Linked DNA regions of Hahella chejuensis KCTC 2396. The protein of the gene in region 2 interacts with the protein of the main gene of each other region in a pairwise test. Links are inferred from orthologs where the notes say so. Each region holds a gene or a part of one and is shown on either strand. Other genes may lie near its edges.

Evidence for each region.
Region 1: the proteins of HCH_RS23840 (region 2) and grxD interact in binary tests that used the Escherichia coli proteins (3 or more experiments, as listed by UniProt). The link is inferred for Hahella chejuensis KCTC 2396 from one-to-one orthologs.

Annotation. Positions count from the first base shown.
Region 1 is NC_007645.1:1,780,551-1,791,746, reverse strand. Bases 1,355-4,212 are described here. They hold grxD (Grx4 family monothiol glutaredoxin), read right to left. Parts: upstream 3,015-4,212; coding sequence 2,694-3,014; downstream 1,355-2,693. Other genes in these bases: HCH_RS07985 (aspartate aminotransferase family protein), read left to right, coding at 3,366-4,212; HCH_RS07995 (TonB C-terminal domain-containing protein), read left to right, coding at 1,938-2,657; HCH_RS08000 (DUF1631 domain-containing protein), read left to right, coding at 1,355-1,835. Outside these bases: more of HCH_RS08000, read left to right, coding at 1-1,354; more of HCH_RS07985, read left to right, coding at 4,213-4,562; argF (ornithine carbamoyltransferase), read left to right, coding at 4,654-5,568; HCH_RS07975 (ABC transporter ATP-binding protein), read left to right, coding at 5,570-6,622; HCH_RS07970 (hypothetical protein), read left to right, coding at 7,188-7,943; HCH_RS07965 (carbohydrate binding domain-containing protein), read left to right, coding at 7,971-9,815; HCH_RS07960 (ATP-binding protein), read right to left, coding at 9,861-11,196. UniProt on the Escherichia coli protein: Monothiol glutaredoxin involved in the biogenesis of iron-sulfur clusters.
Region 2 is NC_007645.1:5,444,326-5,455,386, forward strand. The notes cover bases 6,479-9,201. They hold HCH_RS23840 (BolA family protein), read right to left. Parts: upstream 8,100-9,201; coding sequence 7,857-8,099; downstream 6,479-7,856. Other genes in these bases: hisG (ATP phosphoribosyltransferase), read right to left, coding at 6,479-6,538; murA (UDP-N-acetylglucosamine 1-carboxyvinyltransferase), read right to left, coding at 6,568-7,830; HCH_RS23845 (STAS domain-containing protein), read right to left, coding at 8,236-8,568; HCH_RS23850 (MlaC/ttg2D family ABC transporter substrate-binding protein), read right to left, coding at 8,568-9,201. Outside these bases: cell division protein ZapE, read right to left, coding at 1-618; HCH_RS23805 (YhcB family protein), read left to right, coding at 999-1,484; HCH_RS23810 (Nif3-like dinuclear metal center hexameric protein), read right to left, coding at 1,511-2,272; HCH_RS23815 (S1C family serine protease), read left to right, coding at 2,339-3,427; hisC (histidinol-phosphate transaminase), read right to left, coding at 3,435-4,526; hisD (histidinol dehydrogenase), read right to left, coding at 4,531-5,826; more of hisG, read right to left, coding at 5,903-6,478; more of HCH_RS23850, read right to left, coding at 9,202-9,221; outer membrane lipid asymmetry maintenance protein MlaD, read right to left, coding at 9,303-9,752; lipid asymmetry maintenance ABC transporter permease subunit MlaE, read right to left, coding at 9,754-10,533; HCH_RS23865 (ATP-binding cassette domain-containing protein), read right to left, coding at 10,505-11,061. UniProt on the Escherichia coli protein: Involved in cell resistance against acid stress.

The DNA.
Region 1 (11,196 bases), 3.7 Mb from region 2 along the record:
GCTCGCTGTTGCAATTCCAGACTCGCGTATCCAGTGTTTATGGCGAAACCAATGAAGAGAACGCAGTCAACCCATTAGATCCAGAACATATCTGCAAAGCATTTTCCGATGCCTGCATTGGTCTTGATATTGAGATAAAGGAAAAGCTGATCGTTTATAAGCAGTTTGACCGCTATGTAATGGGCAACTTGGTCGAATGCCTTGAAGAAGCCAACAAAATTATGATTCAGGCAGGGGTTATGCCCAACCTGAAATACACGGCGAAAAAGTCCCGCGTTACTCCCCGCTCAACTTCAGACGTTTCCGCACGCCCTTTGGAAGCACAAAGCGACGCAAACGGTTATGACGGCGCAGGCGACGTTTTCAGCCAAGTGCAAGAACTCCTTTCTGCACTTAGAAATACAGCCTCGAACCCTGAACAGCAACAAGGCGATCCAAATACAGGCGCCGGGGGGCGACAAGCGCCACCTCCCGGAAATGTGCAGTTCATTGCAGATGCAGATTTACTGTCAATTCTTTCTCGCTTGCAACACAGCGTTCGCACCGAAAATCTGGCGGAAGGTCCGGTCGTAGCTTTAGATTTGCGCACAGCCGTACAAGGGCTACTCAGCGAAGAAAGCCAGAAGTCAGGCAAGGCGACAGCACTTGACCAAATAGATGAGGATCTCATCAATTTAGTCTCCATGCTTTTCGAGTTCATCCTTGATGATTACAATCTGTCGGCTCCGATTCAGGTGCTGATTAGCCGCCTGCAAATTCCTATTCTAAAGGTGGCGATCCGAGATAAAAGTTTCTTCAGCAAACCATCTCACCCTGCCCGCAAGCTGCTAAACGCTCTGGCGAAAGCAGGTATAGGCTGGAGTGACGCATCAGAGAAAAAACGCGACAAGCTCTACGAGCAAATTCATCGCGCCGTTCAGCGCATCCTTGAAGAGTTCAACGGCGAAAGTGAACTCTTCGAAGAGATATATCAAGAGTTCTCTCAATATTTGAGTCGCGAAGAGCGTAAGGCGAAACTGGTTGAGCAGCGAACTAAAGAAGCGGAAATAGGCCGCGTCAAGTCCCACAAGGCCCATCAGGTTGTGGAACAGATTCTCAGTGAGAAAATCGCCGCACAACCCCTCCCGCCAGTAGCCGTTGAACTACTCCGTGGCGGATGGAGCCGCGTCATGTTCCTGGCTTACTTAAAAGAGGACACGGAACATCGTCTGAATCAGTGCACCAAAGTTGTGGACGAATTAACATGGTGCCTACAACCACATGCCGAAGTTGAAGCCAGACAGCGCTGGGTCAAGGTGGTTCCTCAGTTACTCAAAAACCTCAAAGCCGGCTTGAAGGAAGTATCCTACAACTCCGCCAAGCTTGAACACATGCTGGGAGAGCTGAAGAAGGCGCTGACAGAAACCTTCAAGCAACAATCTATAACCAGCGCGCAAAACGATGCGCCTAAGCCACCGGCTCCTGTCGCAGCAGTCATAGAGCAAAAACTCACCCCTGCTATAAAGACAGCCGTAGAACGGCAGAGCGAGTACGAAGACGCTGCGCTGGCGGAATATCTGACCAAAATAGATGAAATGGAGTGCGGAGCTTGGATTGAGTTCTCACTCGTTAATGGAACCCGCTTCAGATGCAAGCTGTCCACAAAAATTGAGGATTCCGATACCTACATATTCGTTAATCGCTTAGGCTTGAAGGTCGTCGAGAAAACCCGAGGCGAATTGGCGCATGAGTTACGCAAAGGACGCATCAAAGCGCTGGAAGAAGGCCTTCTATTCGACAGAGCGATGAATGCCGTTATCGGCAACCTGCGAAAGATGTCAGGTAAAGCTGCGTGAAGCGGAATAGGACTACCCGCTTCACATAACTGACGCAAACTCATTTCTACCGCCTTAGGAAATAAGTTAAATTCGCTACAGACCTCAAGCCCCATGTGTTTTATGCCTGACAGTGAATTTAACGGTGGATGCGCCGCCAACGCCATTTTCTTATCTATCCTTGCTCACGCAGGCATACTGTTCCTGCTCTTTTCCATTCAGCTTCCACAGAAAGAAAATCCAACAATCACAATCACTCTCAACGCCCGGACGGTTAGCACTCCTGGAACTCAACAAACTCAAAGTATGCCTGCGCAAACCGAGGCGCCAAAGGATATTGTTGACGACACACTCCCGTGGAAGGGCTCGCAACAAGATACTTTTTCGGGAATACCTCGCCTGAATGCAAATCGCACCAACCTGAACTGGGTAAGCAACCTGTTTAAAGGCGAGTCGGAGTCCGCCGACAAAAAGCCCAACAGGCCGGAAAGCGAAGCGTATGAGATGGACGCGTCTATTCTGGAGCTACTGAGAAGCCAGCCGTCAACACATTCGACCTTCTGGCCCTACCTTGTTCGCCACTTGGCGCAAAATCGTCTGTACAACAATCAATATGAATATAGCGACCTTACAGAAGCCCGCACGGTCGTGCTCAAGTTGCAGTTTCAAGAGACAGGCATGCTAGTAAAAGCGGAAGTTGAGAGAAGTAGCGGAGATGAGAAGCTGGACGCTGCAGCGATTCGCAGCGCATACGCCGCCAACCCCTATCAACGCCCCCCTCCTTCAGATAGCGTATTTGGTTACAGTTATCTGGTGCAGATACTTTACGCCCCCGCCAGCTAGACAAAGCGACAGACCCAAATCGCATACTCGAAATGGTTATTCCGCGACAGCAGCGCCCTTCACCATTCCCTGTAGCTCACCGGACTCATATAACTCAGCGACGATATCACACCCGCCAACCAGCTCACCTTTAATATACAGCTGAGGATATGTTGGCCAATTAGAGTAGGTTTTCAACGCTTCGCGAATTTCCGGGTGCTCCAGAATATTTACATAAGCAAATTTTTCACCGCAGGCCATCAATGCCTGAACTGTACGAGCAGAGAACCCGCACTGAGGAGCATTCGGCGTTCCCTTCATAAAAAGAATGATGGGATTACTGGTTAATTGCTCTTTGATAACTTCGATGACATCCATAAACCTAACCTTTAATAACAGTCATTGAGTGATTGGTTGACTATTTTACTATGTTTTTAAGCGCTGGCGATGATGATTTAATCAGACAACGACCTAATGCGCTGCAAATTAGGCGCTTCGCCCTTTCTGGAACGGAAGTATACGCGAAAAGAGACGCTTCTTCAGGGGCAATTAGTCGCTTCTTAGCCAGGAAATTTGAGCCAGATCAGGGCCTCCCTGGGCTTCGTTGCCATGTGTAACAATTATCTATACTATAGCTGTTGGAACAGGCAGCCGGGGCTGCCTTTTTGCGTTATATAGGGTTTTCAACCATATATAGAGTTTAAGGTTGTATATAAGAGGACGAAGAAAATGGCCGGTCCAACCCTGATGAATACTTATGGCAGACTGCCCATCGCCTTTACGCATGGAGAAGGTTGCTGGTTATACGATACTCAAGGCAACCGCTATTTTGACTCTGTAACCGGCATCGCCGTATGTGGGCTGGGACATGCACACCCCGCCGTATCTGAAGCGGTTTGCAACCAATCCAAGAAGCTTTTGCACTGCTCCAATCTTTATCAGGTTCCTCTACAGCAACAGCTGGGCGACCTGTTATGTCAAGTCGCCGGTATGGACAGTGTTTTCTTTTGCAACTCCGGCGCCGAAGCTAACGAGGCCGCAATCAAACTGGCCCGCCTATATGGTAAAAAGAAAGGTATTGAGTCTCCTTCAATCATTGTTATGGAGCACTCTTTCCACGGCCGCACCCTCGCCACATTAAGCGCCACAGGCAACCGCAAGGTCCAGGCCGGGTTTGAGCCCCTGGTGTCTGGATTTGTACGCGCGCCATACAATGATATGAAAACCCTGGAGAATATCGCACGCGCCAACAACAATGTCGTGGCAGTGCTGATGGAGCCTATCCAAGGTGAAGGCGGCGTAAATATCGCACCTGTGGAGTACCTTCACGCAGTTAGAAAACTGTGTGACGCCAAAGGCTGGCTACTGATGCTAGATGAAGTGCAAACCGGAAATGGCCGCACTGGCGCTTATTTCGCCTATCAGGACTACGGCATCGCTCCCGACGTGGTGACCACCGCCAAAGGCCTGGGCAACGGTGTCCCTATCGGAGCCTGCTTGGCGAAAGGCGTCGCCTCCGAGGTGTTTCACCCTGGCTCGCACGGCTCTACATTCGGCGGCAACCCATTAGCTTGCGCCGCAGCAATGGCGGTCATCAAAACGATTCAAAGCAATAATCTGACAGAAAGAGCCCGCTCTCTTGGCGAACAGATTCTGAGCAAGTTAAAGCAAGAGTTCAGTGGAGCCGAGTATATCAAGGATATTCGCGGCAAGGGTTTAATGATCGGCATAGAAATGACCGAACCCTGCCCCGAGCTGGTACCCCTGGCGCAAACAGTGGGACTGCTAATTAATGTGACGTCTGATCGCGTTATCCGGCTGCTGCCGGCATTAACCATGACGGACGTAGAAGCTGAACATCTAGTGACGACGCTGGTGCGACTGATCAAGCTTTACGCTGCGGACGATCGAAAAAAACCAAGGTAGGTTTATAGCCGTGCATACTGAAGACGGCGGCAGTCGTCTTTCATTCCTTCTATATTTGACTTTAACCTACTGAAATGGCGAGTAACGCACCATGAGCATCAGACATTTTCTGACATTGTGTGACTTTTCCCCGACCGAACTGGAGTACCTGATTGAGCGAGCTATCCAGCTGAAAGCCAAGCACAGAAGCAAGCAGGCCCATACGCCGATGCAAGGCCAGGTTCTGGGTATGATTTTCGAAAAGTCCTCCACCCGCACTCGCGTATCTTTTGAGGCGGGAGCGGCGCAATTAGGCGGCTCAGCCATATTTCTCTCCCCCCGCGATACACAGCTGGGACGCGGGGAACCCATTGAGGACAGCGCCCGAGTCCTGTCGCGCATGGTGGACATCATCATGATCCGCACATTTGAACACAGCAAGCTTGAACTCTTCGCCAAGTATTCTTCTGCGCCGGTCATTAATGCGCTGACTGACGACTACCACCCCTGCCAGCTTCTCGCCGACATACAAACCTATGTCGAACATCGAGGCACTATCCGAGGCAAGAAAGTAGCCTGGATTGGCGACGGCAACAATATGTGCAACTCATACATCAACGCTGCGCGCCAATTCGGGTTTGAGCTGGCGGTCGCTTGCCCCGAGGGTTATGAGCCAATGCAGTCGCTGGTGGAGCAAAACGCGGACCGGGTGAAGATATTCCGCACTCCATCTGACGCCGTCGCAGGCGCTCATTTGGTTGTGACCGACGTATGGGCCTCTATGGGGCAAGAGCAAGAGCAGGCTGAGCGGGAAAAGGCTTTCGCTGCTTTCCAGGTTTCGCCTGAACTTATGAACAAAGCTGCGCCTGACGCGTTGTTTATGCACTGTTTGCCCGCCCACAGAGGCGAGGAAATCAGTACGGACATGCTGGATGATCAGCGCTCCGTAGTTTGGGATGAAGCGGAGAACCGCCTGCATGCGCAGAAGGCCCTCATGGAATTCCTGCTGTACGGCAAACAGGTTTAAGATGATGGCGAGCGCGCCTTTGCTGGAGGCAAAAGACCTTAGCTGCGGTTATGGCGGCCAGACAGTCGTATCTCACCTGTCTTTTCAGCTGAACAAAGGCGAGATAGTCAGTTTGCTGGGCCCTAGCGGCTGTGGAAAGACGACTGTTCTTCGTGTACTGGCGGGCTTTCAGCCCGTCTTTGCAGGAGAAGTGAGAGTAAACGGCGCGCCCGTTTCTACACCATCTGCTACGCTGCCGACAGAGAAACGCCAAGTCGGCATGGTCTTCCAGGATTATGCGCTCTTTCCTCACTTAAGCGTCGCGGCGAATATCAAGTTTGGACTGCACAATCGCAGCGCGACAGAAGCGGACGCCAAGCTGAAAGACATGCTGGAGCTTACCGGCATGACAGCTTACGCCAACGCTTACCCACACCAATTATCTGGAGGCCAACAGCAACGCGTCGCCTTGGCGCGCGCGCTCGCTCCAGATCCGGTGTTGCTGTTAATGGATGAACCTTTCTCCAATCTTGATGCAGAACTTCGTTCTCGCCTTAGCCTGGACGTCAGGGAGATACTTAAAAAGCGGGGCATTACCGCAATTTTGGTTACCCACGACCAGAATGAAGCCTTTGCTATGGCCGATCACGTTGGCATTTTGCACGGCGGCGGCTTACAGCAATGGGATACGCCCTATAACCTGTACCATGAACCCGCCAACCGCTTTGTCGCCAACTTTATTGGTCGCGGAGCCTTATTACCCGGCGTGCTAACCACCCACGACAGCGTTGAAACAGAGCTTGGGGTTATTCGCGGCAACAGGGCATATCCTTGGAATCCGCAACAGGCCGTGGAGGTATTGATCCGTCCTGACGACTTGGTATTCGACGACACATCCCCTCAAAAAGCCAAGATTATCGACAAGATATTCGCCGGCTCCTCCACCCTCTATCGACTCCTGCTCAGCTCAGGACGTAAGCTGGAAGCATTGACGCCCAGCCACCAGGACTTTCCCATTAATGCGGAAGTCGCCATTCGCCTGAAGGCGGAGCATTTAATCGCATTTAAAAAATAAAGGCGCACTGAAGTCTGAAGTCTGAAGTCTGAAGTCTGAAGTCTGAAGTCTGAAGTCTGAAGTCTGAAGTCTGAAGTCTGAAGTCTGAAGTCTGAAGTCTGAAGTCTGAAGTCTGAAGTCTGAAGTCTGAAGTCTGAAGTCTGAAGTCTGAAAGGCGGGCAAAAAAAGAGGGGCTAAGATAGCCCCACAATGAAACAAGGAAAGTTCGATAGAACTACAACCTCAAAGAGTCATCCCTTACGAAACGAATTATGAATTTCTCCCGCCTCCATGTCTGTTAGAGAAGTGTCGCCTTATGTAACAAATGGTAAGCAAAAAGGCCTAACTCCTTATTTCCACACCATCTAAATCCACTCCCTCCAAACCTCCAATATTTACCCCCCCCAAAAACCTGACCAAGTGGACAGACAAAAGTAAGCCATAAGTCCAATGCCCATTTGCACGATTGAGGCATTGACGGCATTTGGCTAAATTTTCGGACCGCCCGGTAAGATCGCTCGTTTATGGATGAATGTGAGCGGAATGTTAACTGTTCTATTCCAAACACAGTCAGAAAGGAACGCAAATGAAGAAGCCAATGATCCTGGGCGCAGCCGGTCTGGTCGCCTTGGCGTCGGTCGTGGGAATACTTCGATATTCCGACGGCCCCAAGCCAAGCCCCGACACGCCAGCCGCTTCCAATGAAGCTCAACCTGGAGGCGCGGCCCCCGCTAACGCCGCATTCAATCCTCCGGCGCCGCTTGACGCCCAGTCTCAGACCACGTCGTCACAGCCGCCCGCTAATACAGCGACGCAGGCTGATGCGGACTTTTCCGCTGACGGACCTCCACCCGAACCTGTGAATGATGAGTTGGACGCTAACGACTCCAACGAAGTCATGTCTATGTGGAGCGCTCCTGGTGATGCAGAAGATATTGTTGTAAACGGCATCCCCGCCAAAAGGATGCACGCCAATATGGAAGCGCTGGATAAGCTGCGCGTGGGAAGGCAGTTGGAACTGCCCATCCCGCAAAGAAATGAATCGCTGCTTGCGGAAATCACTTCCACTCACAATCAGCTGGACACGATAGAAGTCTGGAAAGGCCCGCTGGTTGGCGGCTCACCGACAGACAACGTCATTATCACCCGCGGAGAAATGGACACGCATGTTGTCATAGCCACCCGCACCGGCACTTATTCCGCTGTCATTAATAACGACACAGGACAGGTCACCCTCACCGACGAAGGCGAAATAAACAGCCGAATCACTCCAACTGAAGACGGCGTGCCGATTCCTCCTCTGGATATGCCAACGCCCGAACAGCCTCAAAGCAACTCATAAAATATAAATGAAAAAAGGAAAACTATAATGAATTTTAGTAAAGCCGCCGCCCTTATGTTCGCCGCCAGCGTCGGAGCCGGCTCCGCGCACGCGGAGAACACCGTAGACGTACTGGTTCTGTACATTGACCAAGCGACACAGACCTCCAACGGTCGCGATATCAACGCTCGCATTGCGTCTTACATCGAGTACAGTAACCAAGCCTACCAGAACAGTAATGTTGATATGCGTCTGCGCCTCGTCGGCGCGGAAAAGATCAACTCAAACTATGTTTATGTAAACAGTTCCAACCTGGATTCCTTCAGCCGCAATAGCACCGTCGCCTCTCTGCGTCAGAAGTACGGCGCTGACCTGGTTACCCTGATCAACCTGCGCGAGCCCATGAATGGCGGCTATGTGTGCGGTATCGGTTATGTTCCACCTGGCAACGCCAGCTCAGGGCAGCTTTACAGCAATGCCGCTTCAGCAGGTTTCAGCTTAGTCGGCGTAGATTGCGGATACAGCACTTTCACACACGAACTCGGCCATAACATGAGCCTTGGCCACTCCTATGTTCAAAACTCGCAAGGCGGCATCTGGTCATGGGCCCGCGGCCACGGCGTGTACGGTTCGTTCAGCACCATCATGGCCTACCCACAGGCCTACAACACCCGTAACCAGCTGCAGATGATCTCCAACCCTGACATCAATAAATGCGAAGGTCAGGCTTGCGGCGTCAGCGCCGGACAGAGCAACGGCGCCGATGCGGCGCAAAACCTGCGTAAGATTGGCGACCAGATCGCCGCTTTCTTCCCAACGAAGATCGACGACGGTGGAGATGGCGATGATAACGGCGGCGATGACAATGGTGGAGATGACGGCGGCGATGACGGAGATAACGGCGACGACACCACCGTATGCAGCAAACCAGAGTTGAACGACAACCTGGTGGAAGACGGCGACTTCAATGAGCTGTCCAGCTGGACCAGCTACAGCAACGCAGGCGACCTGGGACAGGCCTACTTTAAGAAAGACTGCGGCCGTGACTATATTCTGGAAATCACCAATCGCTCAGCCTATTACGCTGGCGCTTACCAGAAACTGACTGGCAAACTGAAAGCAGGTGTGGAATATAAGTTAACCGCCAAGCTTGGTCTGGGTGAAAATGGCAGCCGTGAGAATATGCGCGTCGTATTCAAAGTTTCCGACGACAGCGGCACACACTATCAGTACCTCTCCCGCGCTTCTTTCACCAACAGCGAAATGTCCAAGTATGAGCGCACTTTCACTCTGGACGCAAAAGGAACCATACGCGACGTAGGCATGCTGATTTATGGCGCCAGCGCTGGCGTAGACATGTTGGTTGACGAAGTCAAAATCGTTCCTCTCAACCGCGACGGTGACGATGGCGACGACAACGGCGGCGACACTAACGAACCCGGCGGCAAAGAGATCATCAATGAAGGCTTTGAGAATGGAACTCGCGGCTGGAGCAACTATTTCGGAACCAGACTCTACCTGAGCGACACTGCAGCCTCCGGCAAGTACAGCCTGCTGAGCAGCAATCGTTATCGCTGGTATTCTGGCCCTGGACTCAACGCACATGGTCTGCTGGAAGCCGGTAAGCCTTACCAGGTCAGCGCTGACGTTTACCTGGCTAGCAGCCGTCGCTCATCCGATAAGGCGGAGCTGTGGGTCTACTACGTTGATAATTCCGGTGGTCACTGGAAGAAACTGGGCGGCCAGGAAATCGCCACCTCACAGTGGCAGAACATCAGCGGTGAGTTGAACCTGTCTCCAAATGGGACCATCTCTCAGCTGCGTCTGCATGTGATTGGCGCGCAGCCTTCCACCAGCATGTACATCGACAATCTGAAAGTGATCAGCAAGTAAGGGAAGCGATGTAGACTAAAAAGCGCAGCTCAAGCTGCGCTTTTTTTATGCCCCTTGCTTACGGGGCCAGACCAGACTGAACTTGGCGCCGCCAAGGTTTTCGCTGCGGCCGACGAAGGCTTGTCCGCCATGCCAATAGAGAATTCGACGAACGATGGAAAGACCCAAGCCGTATCCGCCAGAGCTACGAGTGCGGCTATCGTCGAGTCTGGCGAACGCTGTAAACACGCGCTCCCAATCCGACTCAGGAATGCCCGGACCATCGTCTTCAACATCAATACGACAGGTTTCCTGACCGAAGTTGCAATGCACCACCACTTTGGACTTAGCGTAGCGAGTCGCATTGCCCACTAAATTCTGCACTGAGCGATGGATATAACGGGGCTCAACCTCGGAGACCTTCCAGCGATCTGAACCTCGTACGAATTCAGCGCTGATTTCCAGGTTTGGTTTAACCGAGCTCTGTTCTCCCACCACCTGATTGACGATATCTTTAACATTGGCTTCCTGAAAGTCCAGGATAGGCCCCCCCTGCTCCAGGCGAGCGTAGGTGAGAATTTCGTCGATCAGCTCGTTGAGTTCCTGTATATCTGAGTCGATCCCTGACAGCTGTTTGTGCAGGAACTGATCTTCCGTGCTGTCTTCAATCATTTGCACGCCAAAACGAATGCGGGCGACCGGCGTACGCAATTCGTGCGATACCGCATGAATCATTTCGCGCTGCACCGCCACTAACCGCTGAATATGCTCCGCCATACGATTGAATACCGTTCCCAGGCGTCCAACAGCGTCAAAGCGGTTGTCATCCACTCTCGCATCCAACTCACCCCGGGCAATTCGACTGGCGACAGACTCCAGTTTACGTAAACGACGCTCAAGTTTTTCCAACAGCAGATAAAGTGTAGCGCCGATACATACCAGCCCGGCGACAATCAGCGTCGTCAACACCGGCCAGGCCCAAGGATTGAATGTCGGCACAGGGTCGATTTGTAAAATAAACTGTTTATCGAACGACACGGCCAGCGCATCGCCTTTGCGCCCCTGAGACGGCAGTGAGGTCCACCCCTCTTTCAGAAAGCGTCCCTGAATATTGGCGGGCCACTCTGCAATCACGCTCAGAGGAACTAGGCTCGCTGACAGGTTAAAGGTCTTGCCCAACTCCAGCAGCGTATCGTCACGCGACTCTTTGGCTACGGCCCGGGTCTGCAGAGATATCAAACGCGCCGCCCAGAGGGCGCTTTCCAATGGCAGGTCAGCGAAGTAAGCGCCCAACATTTTATCCGGGCCCGCTTGGGCGAAGGCGTGTATGCCAGCATTATTGGAGAGCACGATAGTTTGGCCATAAGCCAGGCGCTCCCTCTCCAACCTGCTGAACTCAAAC
Region 2 (11,061 bases):
GCCTCCGTCGACATTCACCACTTCCGTATGCTGATTCAACAACGCGATTGCCGGCAGGAACCGTTGCCGTTGCAGGCCGTCTTTATACAGCCCGTCAGGCACAATATTGGATGTGCAAACCAATGAAACTCCCCGCTCAAACAACGCTTCAAGCAAGGTGGCCAGGATCATAGCGTCGCCAATATCGGTGACAAAGAACTCATCGAAACAGATGACCCGCGCTTCACGGCTAAAATTATCTGCGACAATCTCTAGCGGATTCTTTTCCCCTTTAAGCTGCTTCAGCTCCTGATGCACCCTTTGCATAAAACGGTGAAAGTGCACGCGCATTTTGCGCTTGAAGGGTAAACACTCATAAAAAGTGTCCATCAGGTAAGTTTTGCCACGCCCAACGCCGCCCCAGAAGTACAAGCCTTTCTCGGGAGTCGTATCTGCTTTGGTCAGCCCGATTTTCCGCGCCAGGCGCTGTATACGACTGGCTTGAAGACGTTTGCTTTCCGCCGCTGTCAGACGTTCAAACAACACCTGCAGTTTTTCAACCGCCATTTCCTGAGCGGGGTCATAGGAAAAATCCTGGCGTTCGAGATCTTGTCGATACTTTTCAATAGGAGTCGTCACTGCCTGACTCGCCTCACTGATAAATGATGTTCAAGTCGCCAACTCATTATATTGACATGGCAATGATATTGGCATGTTAACAATCAGGCGCATGGATACGCCTGCGCGGCGGCTAGCCGCGGGAGACAGGGCCTGACATGTGCGGGACCTGTCTGCCTGATTAATAGTTGGCCGAAATTGGGCGCTTATTTTGCCTTTTTCTAGACATATTGACTACATGGGTAGGGGATATTCCCGATCCCTTCACACATGGCGTCGTTGCGAGGGACCTGTGCGACCAAAAGCTACCTGCCGGCAATGGAAATCGAAACGCTTTTGTCGGTATACTAACTCACTCCTCCGGTTCACAATTCCTTGCAAATTTAAGTGTTGAAAGAATTATGGGATCTACCATTGTTATAGCGGCGGTAACTTTTCTGGTCGGTTTAGGCCTGGGCGTTCTGCTGCACAAGCTGTTGCACTCTGAAACCGCTAAAAACCGGCGTTTGGAACGCCAGATCGATCATCTGCAAGATCAACACACCCGCTATCAAGCGGAAGTTGCTGAGCACTTCTCTCGTACGGCGGAAATGCTGGGCAAACTCAACGCCAACTATCGCGACATATTTAATCACCTGGCCGTCGGCGCCGAACGCCTGTGTAGCGACAGTGAATTCAAATCCCTGGTGTCATCCGCCACGCCCTCACTATCCGTAAAGCGCAAAGAGGGCAAGAGCAAAGTCGAGGAAGAATCGGTCTTTGAACCGCCTCGGGACTACGCCCCCAAGGCTGACCCTAAAGAAAAAGGTACTTTATCGGAGGATTATGGGTTCGAGAGCCGCTCACATAATTCCCCAGAAACGACTTCTGAAGGCGAAAAATATTAACCCAGCCTTCACGTGCGATAGTCCGGTTAAACCGGATTATCGCCATCGAAGTAGCTAATTTCCACGTCCACGTTTTCCGCCAGCGCCTTACCTAGAGCCTGCACTCCATAACGCTCTGTCGCATGATGGCCCGCCGCCACATAGACAATTCCCTGCTCACGCGCGCTATGCACAGTCTGCTCGGAAATTTCGCCGCTTAAGTAAACATCCACCCCCAAACTTACGGCTTGGTCAATGAACCCTTGCGCTCCTCCAGTACACCAGGCGACAGTGCTGACTACTTGGCCGGGGTCGTCACAAATAACCATAGGCGCACGCTGCAGTCGGTTACCAATGTGTTCAGCCAGGTCGCTGACTAACATTGGCTGAGGTAATGCGCCGCGCCACAGCAACCCTTCCACATCCCCTGCTTTCACTCTGCCCTCAACGGTAAAGCCCAGGTGCGCCGCCAGAGCGGCGTTATTGCCGTAGTCAGGGTGAATATCCAGCGGAAGATGGTAGGCGATCAAGCTGATCTCGTGCTGCAGCAGTTTGGCGATACGTCTGCGTTTCATACCGACAATCGCCGCACTTTCGCCTTTCCAGAAGTAACCGTGGTGCACCAGCACCGCATCAGCGCCTTGCTCTATCGCAGCGTCCAATAATTGCTCGCTGGCAGTAACGCCACACAGTATTTTGCGAACGTTCTTGCGCCCTTCCACCTGCAAACCATTAGGGCAGTAGTCCCTGATCCGGTCCGGTTGTAACCAGCTGTTCAGCAGTGTCATTATTGTCGAGATATCAGTCATGGCGTACTCCTCAGTCATTGCAGTTATGTTAACATTCCGCGCCAGTGCCGCCAAAGAACGAGAAAAATGAGACAGTTAGCAGCCTATGGAATCGCCGTGGCAATTGGTTTGTCAGCCGCCGGCGTCTATCTCTTTTTTATGAAGCATCCAACATTGCAGCCCCAGCCGGCATTGACTTCATTCGCCGACGCCGTTGAGCACACGCTGCCTTCCGTCGTCAATATCTATAGCGAAGAACCCAATCCTGCGCTGTCCGACGCCATTTGGAACAATCCGCTATTATCGAATTATTCCAAGAATATTACGCCTCCCGAACCTACGCTAAGCAGACTCGGCTCCGGCGTTATTATCGATGAAAAAGGCCATATTCTGACCAATTACCATGTAGTGAAATCCACAGAGCTGATTAGGATCATGCTGTCCGACGGTCGGGAGACTCCTGCAGAAATTGTAGGCCTGGACAGCGAAGCAGACCTCGCCGTACTAAAGCCTAAACAGGACGGGCTTCAGCCAATCCCGGTCAGCCAATCTCAACCCCGAGTGGGGGACATCGTACTGGCGATCGGCAACCCGTTTGGCGTCGGCCAGGCCGTGACACAGGGCATCATAAGCGGCTTGGGACGATCAAACCTGGGCCTGGCCACCTATGAAAACTACATTCAGACTGACGTAGCCATCAACCCCGGCAATTCCGGCGGAGCCTTGATCAACGCCAAAGGCGAACTGGTCGGTATCGTCACCGCTGTGTTCTCCACCACTGGCGGCTATCAAGGTATTAGCTTCGCCATTCCCGCGCAGTCAGCCATGGCGATTGCACAGGACTTAATCCTATATGGCCGAGTTATTCGTGGGTATCTGGGGGTGGAAATGCACGAGCTGGCTCGTCATGAAGCGGACTTTTTTGGCCTTACTGACACTAATGGATTACTGATAACAGGCGTCCAACCAGACAGCCCAGGCAGTAAAGCCGGATTGGAAGCTGGCGATGTGCTTTTGATGATCAACGACATGCCAATGAGGACGTCACAACAGGCCAGAGACTTTGTTTCACACAACAAGCCTGGGGATCAGATCAAACTGACGGTGTTCAGGCGGGGCCAGACCATAAATCTAACCGCCACCTTGCAACAGCGCTCAGGCAATGATGGGGAATAACCTGAGGTTATCCCCTCACCGCCGCCAAAGCCCCTGACAGCGCTTTCAGCATAGCCTCATTTTCCTCATGGCTTCCAACCGTCAAACGCAAACACCCAGCGAGCTTGGGATGCCCGCCGTCCAGCAGCTTAATCAAAACGCCGCGTCTTTTCATTTCGCTGAAAACAGACTTGGCCGGCAGGTCGACACGCACCAAAATAAAGTTCGCCTCGCTTGGATAGACTGTCACGCCAGCCACTCCGTCAAGCTGGGCGCTCAGCCAGCTACGCTGCTCCCGCAGCGCTTCCGTTTGCTTCACGAACTCTGGAAAGTGCCGAATGGCGGTCAGAACAGCGTTTTGCGTCAGGCAATTGATATTGTAGGGAAGGCGCACTTTATTGAGTTGCTCAATCCATTCCTGCGCGCCAAACAACATACCAAAACGCAGCCCCGCCAACCCGACTTTTGAGAAAGTACGCATCACCACAACATTATCGTATTCGCTGACCCAAGACATATAGTCTGCGTTGGTAAAAGCCGTGTAAGCCTCATCAATCACCACCAGCCCAGGGCTGGCCGCAACAATCTGGCGCAGTGTTTCATCATCAAACAGGTTGCCTGTCGGATTGTTAGGTTGAGCAATGAAAACCAGTGCGGGTTGATGACGCTTGATCGCGTCCAGCGTCGTCTGAGCGTCTATCTGGAAGTCGTCATTCAACGGAACGCCCACATATTCGGCGCCAATGAATGTCGCGATCATCTTATACATGACGAAGCTGGGCTCAACGGAGAGTATTGTCCGTCCGGGTCCAGCTACCGCCATGGCGAGAATCTGAATGATCTCGTCAGAGCCGTTGCCGAACAGCATGTCCGCAGAAGCAGGCAAGCTATAAAGCTCCCTTAACGCCGTTCTGATCGCGCCAGCATCAGGATCTGGATAGCGGTTAATGGCCGCATCGCGCAGATCCACCCCTAATTCGGCCTTTAACGCAGCAGGAAAGTCGAAGGGGTTTTCCATTGCATCCAATTTAATCAGACCTGAAGCGTCCGCAACGTGATACGCGGAAAGCGCCTGAACTTCAGGACGCACCCACTGGAGAATTCTGTCTTTAACGGACATAAGCCTACTCCTCGACTATGCGATATTCTGCGGAGCGCGCGTGGGCGGTCAGCCCTTCTCCACGCGCGAGCACAGAAGCAATTCGCCCAGCGTCGGAGGCGCCGCGACTGGAGAAATTGATCAGGGATGAACGCTTCTGGAAGTCATATACCCCCAAAGGACTGGAGAAACGTGCGGTTCCAGACGTCGGCAACACGTGGTTCGGCCCCGCGCAATAGTCCCCCAATGCTTCCGCCGTATAACGCCCCATAAATACGGCGCCGGCATGCCTGATTCCAGGAAGCAACGCATCCGGGTCAGCAACCGAAAGCTCCAAGTGCTCCGGCGCGATAAGGTTAACCACGTCAATGGCGTCATCCAGGTCAGCGACTTTGATAAAGGCGCCCCGCTCTTTTAAAGAAACTGAAATAATATCTTTGCGCTCCATGTCCGGCAGCAGCTTTTCAATGGATGCTTTCACCGCAGACAGACAGGCTTCATCTGGTGAGATAAGTATCGCCTGAGCATCCTGGTCGTGCTCCGCCTGCGAGAACAGGTCCATAGCGATCCAATCTGGGTCCGTTCCCCCATCACAAACCACACAGATTTCCGAGGGCCCTGCAATCATGTCGATGCCAACAGTTCCGAACACCATTCGCTTCGCCATAGCCACGTAGATATTGCCTGGGCCGACAATCTTATCGACCTTGGGGACCGTCTCAGTGCCATAGGCCAAAGCCGCCACGGCTTGCGCGCCGCCGACAGTGAACACCCGATCAACGCCGGCTACCGCCGCCGCGGCGAGCACCAATTCATTCACTTCGCCACGAGGCGTCGGCACAGTCATGATAATGGAGCCCACACCCGCTACTTTCGCGGGAATCGCGTTCATGAGCACAGAAGAGGGATAAGCAGCCTTGCCGCCCGGGACATAAATGCCGACGCGGTCTAAGGGAACAACCTTTTGCCCCAGGACAGTTCCATCTTCCTCTTGGTAGGTCCAAGAGGGTTGCGCCTGCCTTTCATGATAACGACGAATGCGCCCGGCGGCGCTTTCCAAAGCGCTTTTCAACTCAGGAGCAATAGAGGCGAGAGCCTGCTGCAGTCGATGATGCGGGATTTCCAGGGCGCTCATTGAGGTCGCGCTCATATGATCAAAGCGGTTGGTATACTCTAATACCGCTTCATCACCACGAACGCGCACATCTTTCAACACGTTCTCCACCACGCGATTCACTTCCGCGCTGTCGTCTTCCTGAAACGCCAGCAAGGCTTCCAGTTGCGACTTAAAATCCGCCTGACTGCTATCTAGTTCACGCATATCTGCAGTTCGCCTCATCCGCTACTTCATTAGTGTTGGCCCACATACCCTCTGCTCAAAACGAGGGCTCTTCAAATCACTCTGCGCCCACCGCCTGCGCCAGTTTGTCGAGTATGGGCTGCAAACTGGCGTGTTTCATTTTCATTGAGGCGCTGTTGGCGATCAGCCTGGAGCTGATGTCACAAATCTTCTCACGCGGCTCCAACCCGTTGGCCACCAGGGTATTGCCCGTATCGACAATATCCACAATTTCGTCCGCCAGGCCCATAAGCGGCGCCAGCTCCATACCGCCATACAACTTAATAATGTCGGCCTGAATTCCTTTGCCGGCATAGTAACGCTTGGCGATATTAACGAACTTGGTCGCCACCTTGATACGCCCGGATTTGGGCGCTGCGCCTTTCATCGCCGCCGTCATCAGACGGCAAGTGGCGATTTTGAGGTCTAACGGCTCATAAAGGCCATCATAGCCGTGCTCCATCAGCACATCCTTACCCGCCACCCCCAAGTCCGCCACGCCGTGCTGCACATAGGTCGGCACGTCTGTGGCGCGCAACACAACCAGCCTCACATTGGGCTGGTTGGTTGAGAAGATCAGTTTACGGCTCTTCTTGATGTCGTCTTCCGGCTCAATATCGGCCGCCGCCAACAGCGGCAATGTATCGTCCAGGATACGCCCCTTGGACAGGGCGATGGTGATGATCGCACTCATTACAGGATTCCGGATATTGGTGAATTGCTTCAGCCCGGCAGCCGACGTATTTTCGCGCCTAACAACTGCATTTTTTCTTCAATACACTCATAACCACGGTCAATATGATAAATGCGGTCTACAAGGGTATCTCCTTCCGCCACCAATCCGGCGATAACCAAACTGGCGGAAGCTCGCAGATCGGTCGCCATAACTGGCGCGCCGGTCAGAGACTCTACACCTTCCACAATCGCAGTGTTGCCTTCCAGTTTGATCTTCGCGCCCATGCGGCGCAGCTCCTGCACGTGCATGAAGCGGTTTTCAAATACGGTTTCAACAATAGCGCCCGTACCTTCCGCCACTGTGTTCATGGCGACGAACTGCGCCTGCATGTCAGTTGGAAAAGCAGGATAAGGAGCTGTGCGCAGGCTCACCGCTTTCGGTCTAGCGCCTTTCATATCCAGCTCAATCCAGTCCGGACCAGTGCTGATATGTGCGCCAGCTTCATCCAGTTTCAACAGAACCGCTTCCAAAATGTCTTCGCGGGTGTCTTTCACTCTGACTCGGCCACGGGTCGCTGCGGCGGCGACCAAATAAGTCCCGGTCTCGACTCGGTCCGGCAGTACGTTGTAGCGGCAACCATGCAGACGCGGCACACCGTTAATTTCGATAGTTGAGGAGCCATGACCACGTATATCCGCGCCCATTGCAATCAGGCATTCGGCAAGATCAATGACCTCAGGCTCACGAGCGGCGTTCTCAATCACTGTCTTACCATCCGCCAGCGTCGCCGCCATCAAAAGGTTCTCCGTGCCGGTCACCGTCACGGTATCCATGTAGATGTGCGCGCCTTTCAAGCGGCCATTGACTTTCGCTTTGATATAGCCGCCTTCGACTAAAATATCCGCGCCCATGGCTTCAAGGCCGCGAATATGAAGATCAACAGGCCTGCTTCCGATAGCGCAACCGCCGGGCAAAGAGACTTCCGCCTCGCCAAAGTGGGCCAGCATCGGTCCCAGCACCAGAATGGAGGCCCGCATGGTCTTCACCAGCTCATAGGGCGCAGTCAGATGCTTGATAGTATTGGCGTGCACTTCCACACACATTTTTTCGTCGATCATCAGCTCTACGCCCATGCGGCCCAACAGCTCAATCATGGTGGTGATGTCATTAAGGTGCGGCAGGTTGCCGATAGTGACGGGTTCATCCGCCAACAGCGTTGCAGCAAGAATTGGTAATGCGGAGTTTTTCGCACCGGAGATGCGGATCTCCCCATTAAGCGGTTTGCTACCGCCGATCAATAATTTGTCCATTAAACTTACCTGGGTTGGAAAACGAATTATTTATTCGCGGCGGCCCACTCATCGGGAGTGTAGGTTTTGATGGAAACAGCGTGCACTGTGCCATCAGCGATCAGATCATGAATGCAGCTGTACACCGTTTGCTGCTTTTTGACGGGAGAAAGGCCGGCGAAACGTTCGCCGACGGCAACAACCTGATAATGATAGCCATCGCCTTCCACACGGACTTCACAGTCGGACAGCTTTTCTTGCAAAATTTCTTGCAATGCTTCGGGTTGCATGCGCCCACTCCTCGTTATTCGTTAGCTGAACTAAACGAAGCATTTTACCCCAAGCAGGAGCCAGGCCCAAGTTATGGATTGGAAACAATTTGCAGCGACCGCCGCAAATTGTTTTTTTGAAGGGATATTTATTTAGCTAGACTGCCTCATCCGCCAATGGCAAAACAGTCTCTACTCCGCTAACCCGCGCAATATCGAACATTTTACCGGTCAAACCCGAAACGCTGACATTCAGGCCTTTTGCTTCCGCCGCCGCAACCAGGCGCAGCAGCAATGATATCAGCACACTTTGCGCATTTTCGACGAGAGAGACATCAATGCGCAGTGGGGAGGTCGCATCCGCAGCTTGCACCGCCTTTTCGCCTTCGGCCAACAAGTCAGCCACATTAGAGAGATCAACGATCCCCGAAATACTGAGCGCCATCTCTTTGGATTGCGCATCCTTAGCGCAGGTCAATCTCGCCGACATTACTTCGCCTCGCCAGTCAGTTCATCCTCTTCGATCCGACTGGACCAGCCATCTACGACTTTGGTGATATCGCCATTGTGCACGCTAACCTGCTGCTCGAAGCGATCCTTGAAAGCAAGCCCGATATTCACGCCATTAACGATGACATTCTCCAGCAACCATTTACTGTCGCGATTTTTGTACATTGAGTAGATAACCGGATACTTGTTGCCAGACGCAGAAATCACTTCCAAATCCACACTTGCGCGCCCTTCGTCCCGTGGATTAATGGTTGCCGTCAATACGTTGACTTTAAATTCGCCACTTTCCACCAGCGCCTTGCCGTAAGCATCAAATAAACTCTTTTTAAATACCCCAACAAACTTCTCTTTAAGCTCATCACTCGCTTCTCTGCGATAACGTCCCATCACTCGCGCGGCGATGCGCTCAAAATCAACCACATCTTCAAGCGCATCTTCCATCACGCCGTAGAATTTTTGCGGATTATCGTAATAAGTCTGCTTTTCTGACTGTAGTTTGAAAACCAGCATTTTGGTGCTGTCCTGCACCACGCCAAAAACGTCTTGCTGCGCGTTGGCCTGCGCAGCAACTGCGAACGCCGCCATCGCCATGACTGCGAACACGCGCCCAATATTCTTCACTGTTAACATCATGTTAATTGCCTAACTATTTCTTTGACTGACCAGTACTAACCAAAATTCACAACTTCTTTCTGAATTCAGAAATACAGCGATCTACTGACTTGTTGCAAAATCGCTTATCAGCTTCTCTAAATTCAGCGCACCCTGCGTGCTATAAAAGAAGTCTCCGTCCTTCAGGGCTTCCTCGTCCCCACCAATGGAGACATTAATGTACTTCTCTCCCAGGAGACCGGCAGTGCTGATGACTGCGACACTGTCCGCGCTTAGATAGTTCACATCCGCATCAATATCCATCTCCACGACAGCCTTGGATGACTTGGGGTCCAAAGAGATGCTGTTGACGCGCCCAATCGTGACGCCGGACAAGGACACTTTACCCCGCACTCTTAACCCGCCCACATCAGTAAATTCCGCATACAATTTATAGGTATCCTGCGTCGGGCTCAGAGACAGCCCGCTCACTTCGAGCGCCAATAAAAACAACGCCCCAATGCCGGCGACAATGAACGCCCCTACAGATATCTCCAGCGTACGAATCCGCATATTAAAAATCTCCAAACATTACGGCGGTCAAAATAAAATCCAATCCCAATACAGCTAACGACGAGTACACCACTGTTTTGGTGGTTGCGGAACTGATGCCTTCCGAAGTCGGGACAGAATCATACCCCTGAAACACGGCGATCCACGTGCATACGACGCCGAACACTATACTTTTGATAATCCCGTTAAGAATGTCATCGGAAAAGTCCACGGACGCCTGCATATTGCTCCAAAAGGACCCTTCATAGACGCCAAGCCATTCCACCCCAACCATTTTACCGCCCCAGACGCCCACCACGCTAAATATCATGGCCAACATCGGCATCGCGATAAATCCGGCAAGAAGCCGCGGCGCAATAATCTGCCGCAATGGATCGACCCCCATCATCTCCAGGCTGGACAACTGCTCAGTCGCCTTCATTAACCCGATTTCCGCAGTCAGCGCAGAGCCGGCGCGACCAGCGAATAACAGCGCAGTCACAACCGGCCCTAATTCACGAACCAGGGTTAAGGCGATCATCTGGCCTATGGCCTGCTCTGAACCGTAGTCCACCAGAATATTGTAACCCTGTAGACCAAGCACCATACCTATAAACAGCCCGCTAACGACAATAATTACAAGTGAGAGAACGCCAACGGAGTAAAGCTGCTTGAGTAGGAGCGGAAACCCTTTCATCCGTGGAGCGCCCAGTAGCGACCCAACCAAGAAGATTCCCGCCCGACCTAGCGCACCAAGCGAAAGCAGGCCGTTTCTACCAAGCCTTTGTAGAAAATCCAGCATCCTGGTCTCCTCGTAACAAGTCCTCCGCATAGTCTGTCGCGGGAAAGTGGAAAGGCACCGGCCCGTCCGGTAAACCATTGAGGAACTGCTTGACGAAGGCATTCCCGCTGGAGCGCAATTCTTGTGGACTGCCCTGCCCCATCACCTTGCCATCGGCGACAATGCACAGATGGTCCGTGATACTCATTGACTCCTGAATATCATGAGACACCACCACGCTGGTCAGCCCCAAAGCATCATTGAGCAAGCGGATCAACTGGACAATAACCCCCATAGCAATTGGGTCCTGGCCAGTGAACGGCTCATCATACATCACCATTTCCGGGTCCATCGAAATAGCGCGCGCCAAAGCCACGCGGCGAGCCATACCTCCTGACAATTCGTTTGGCGTCAAATCACGCGCGCCACGCAGTCCCACTGCGTGCAGCTTCATTAATACCAGATCCCTGATCATCGCTTCTGGAAGTTGTGTATGAATCCGCAAGGGGAATGCGACGTTCTCAAAGACAGTGAGATCCGAAAAGAGGG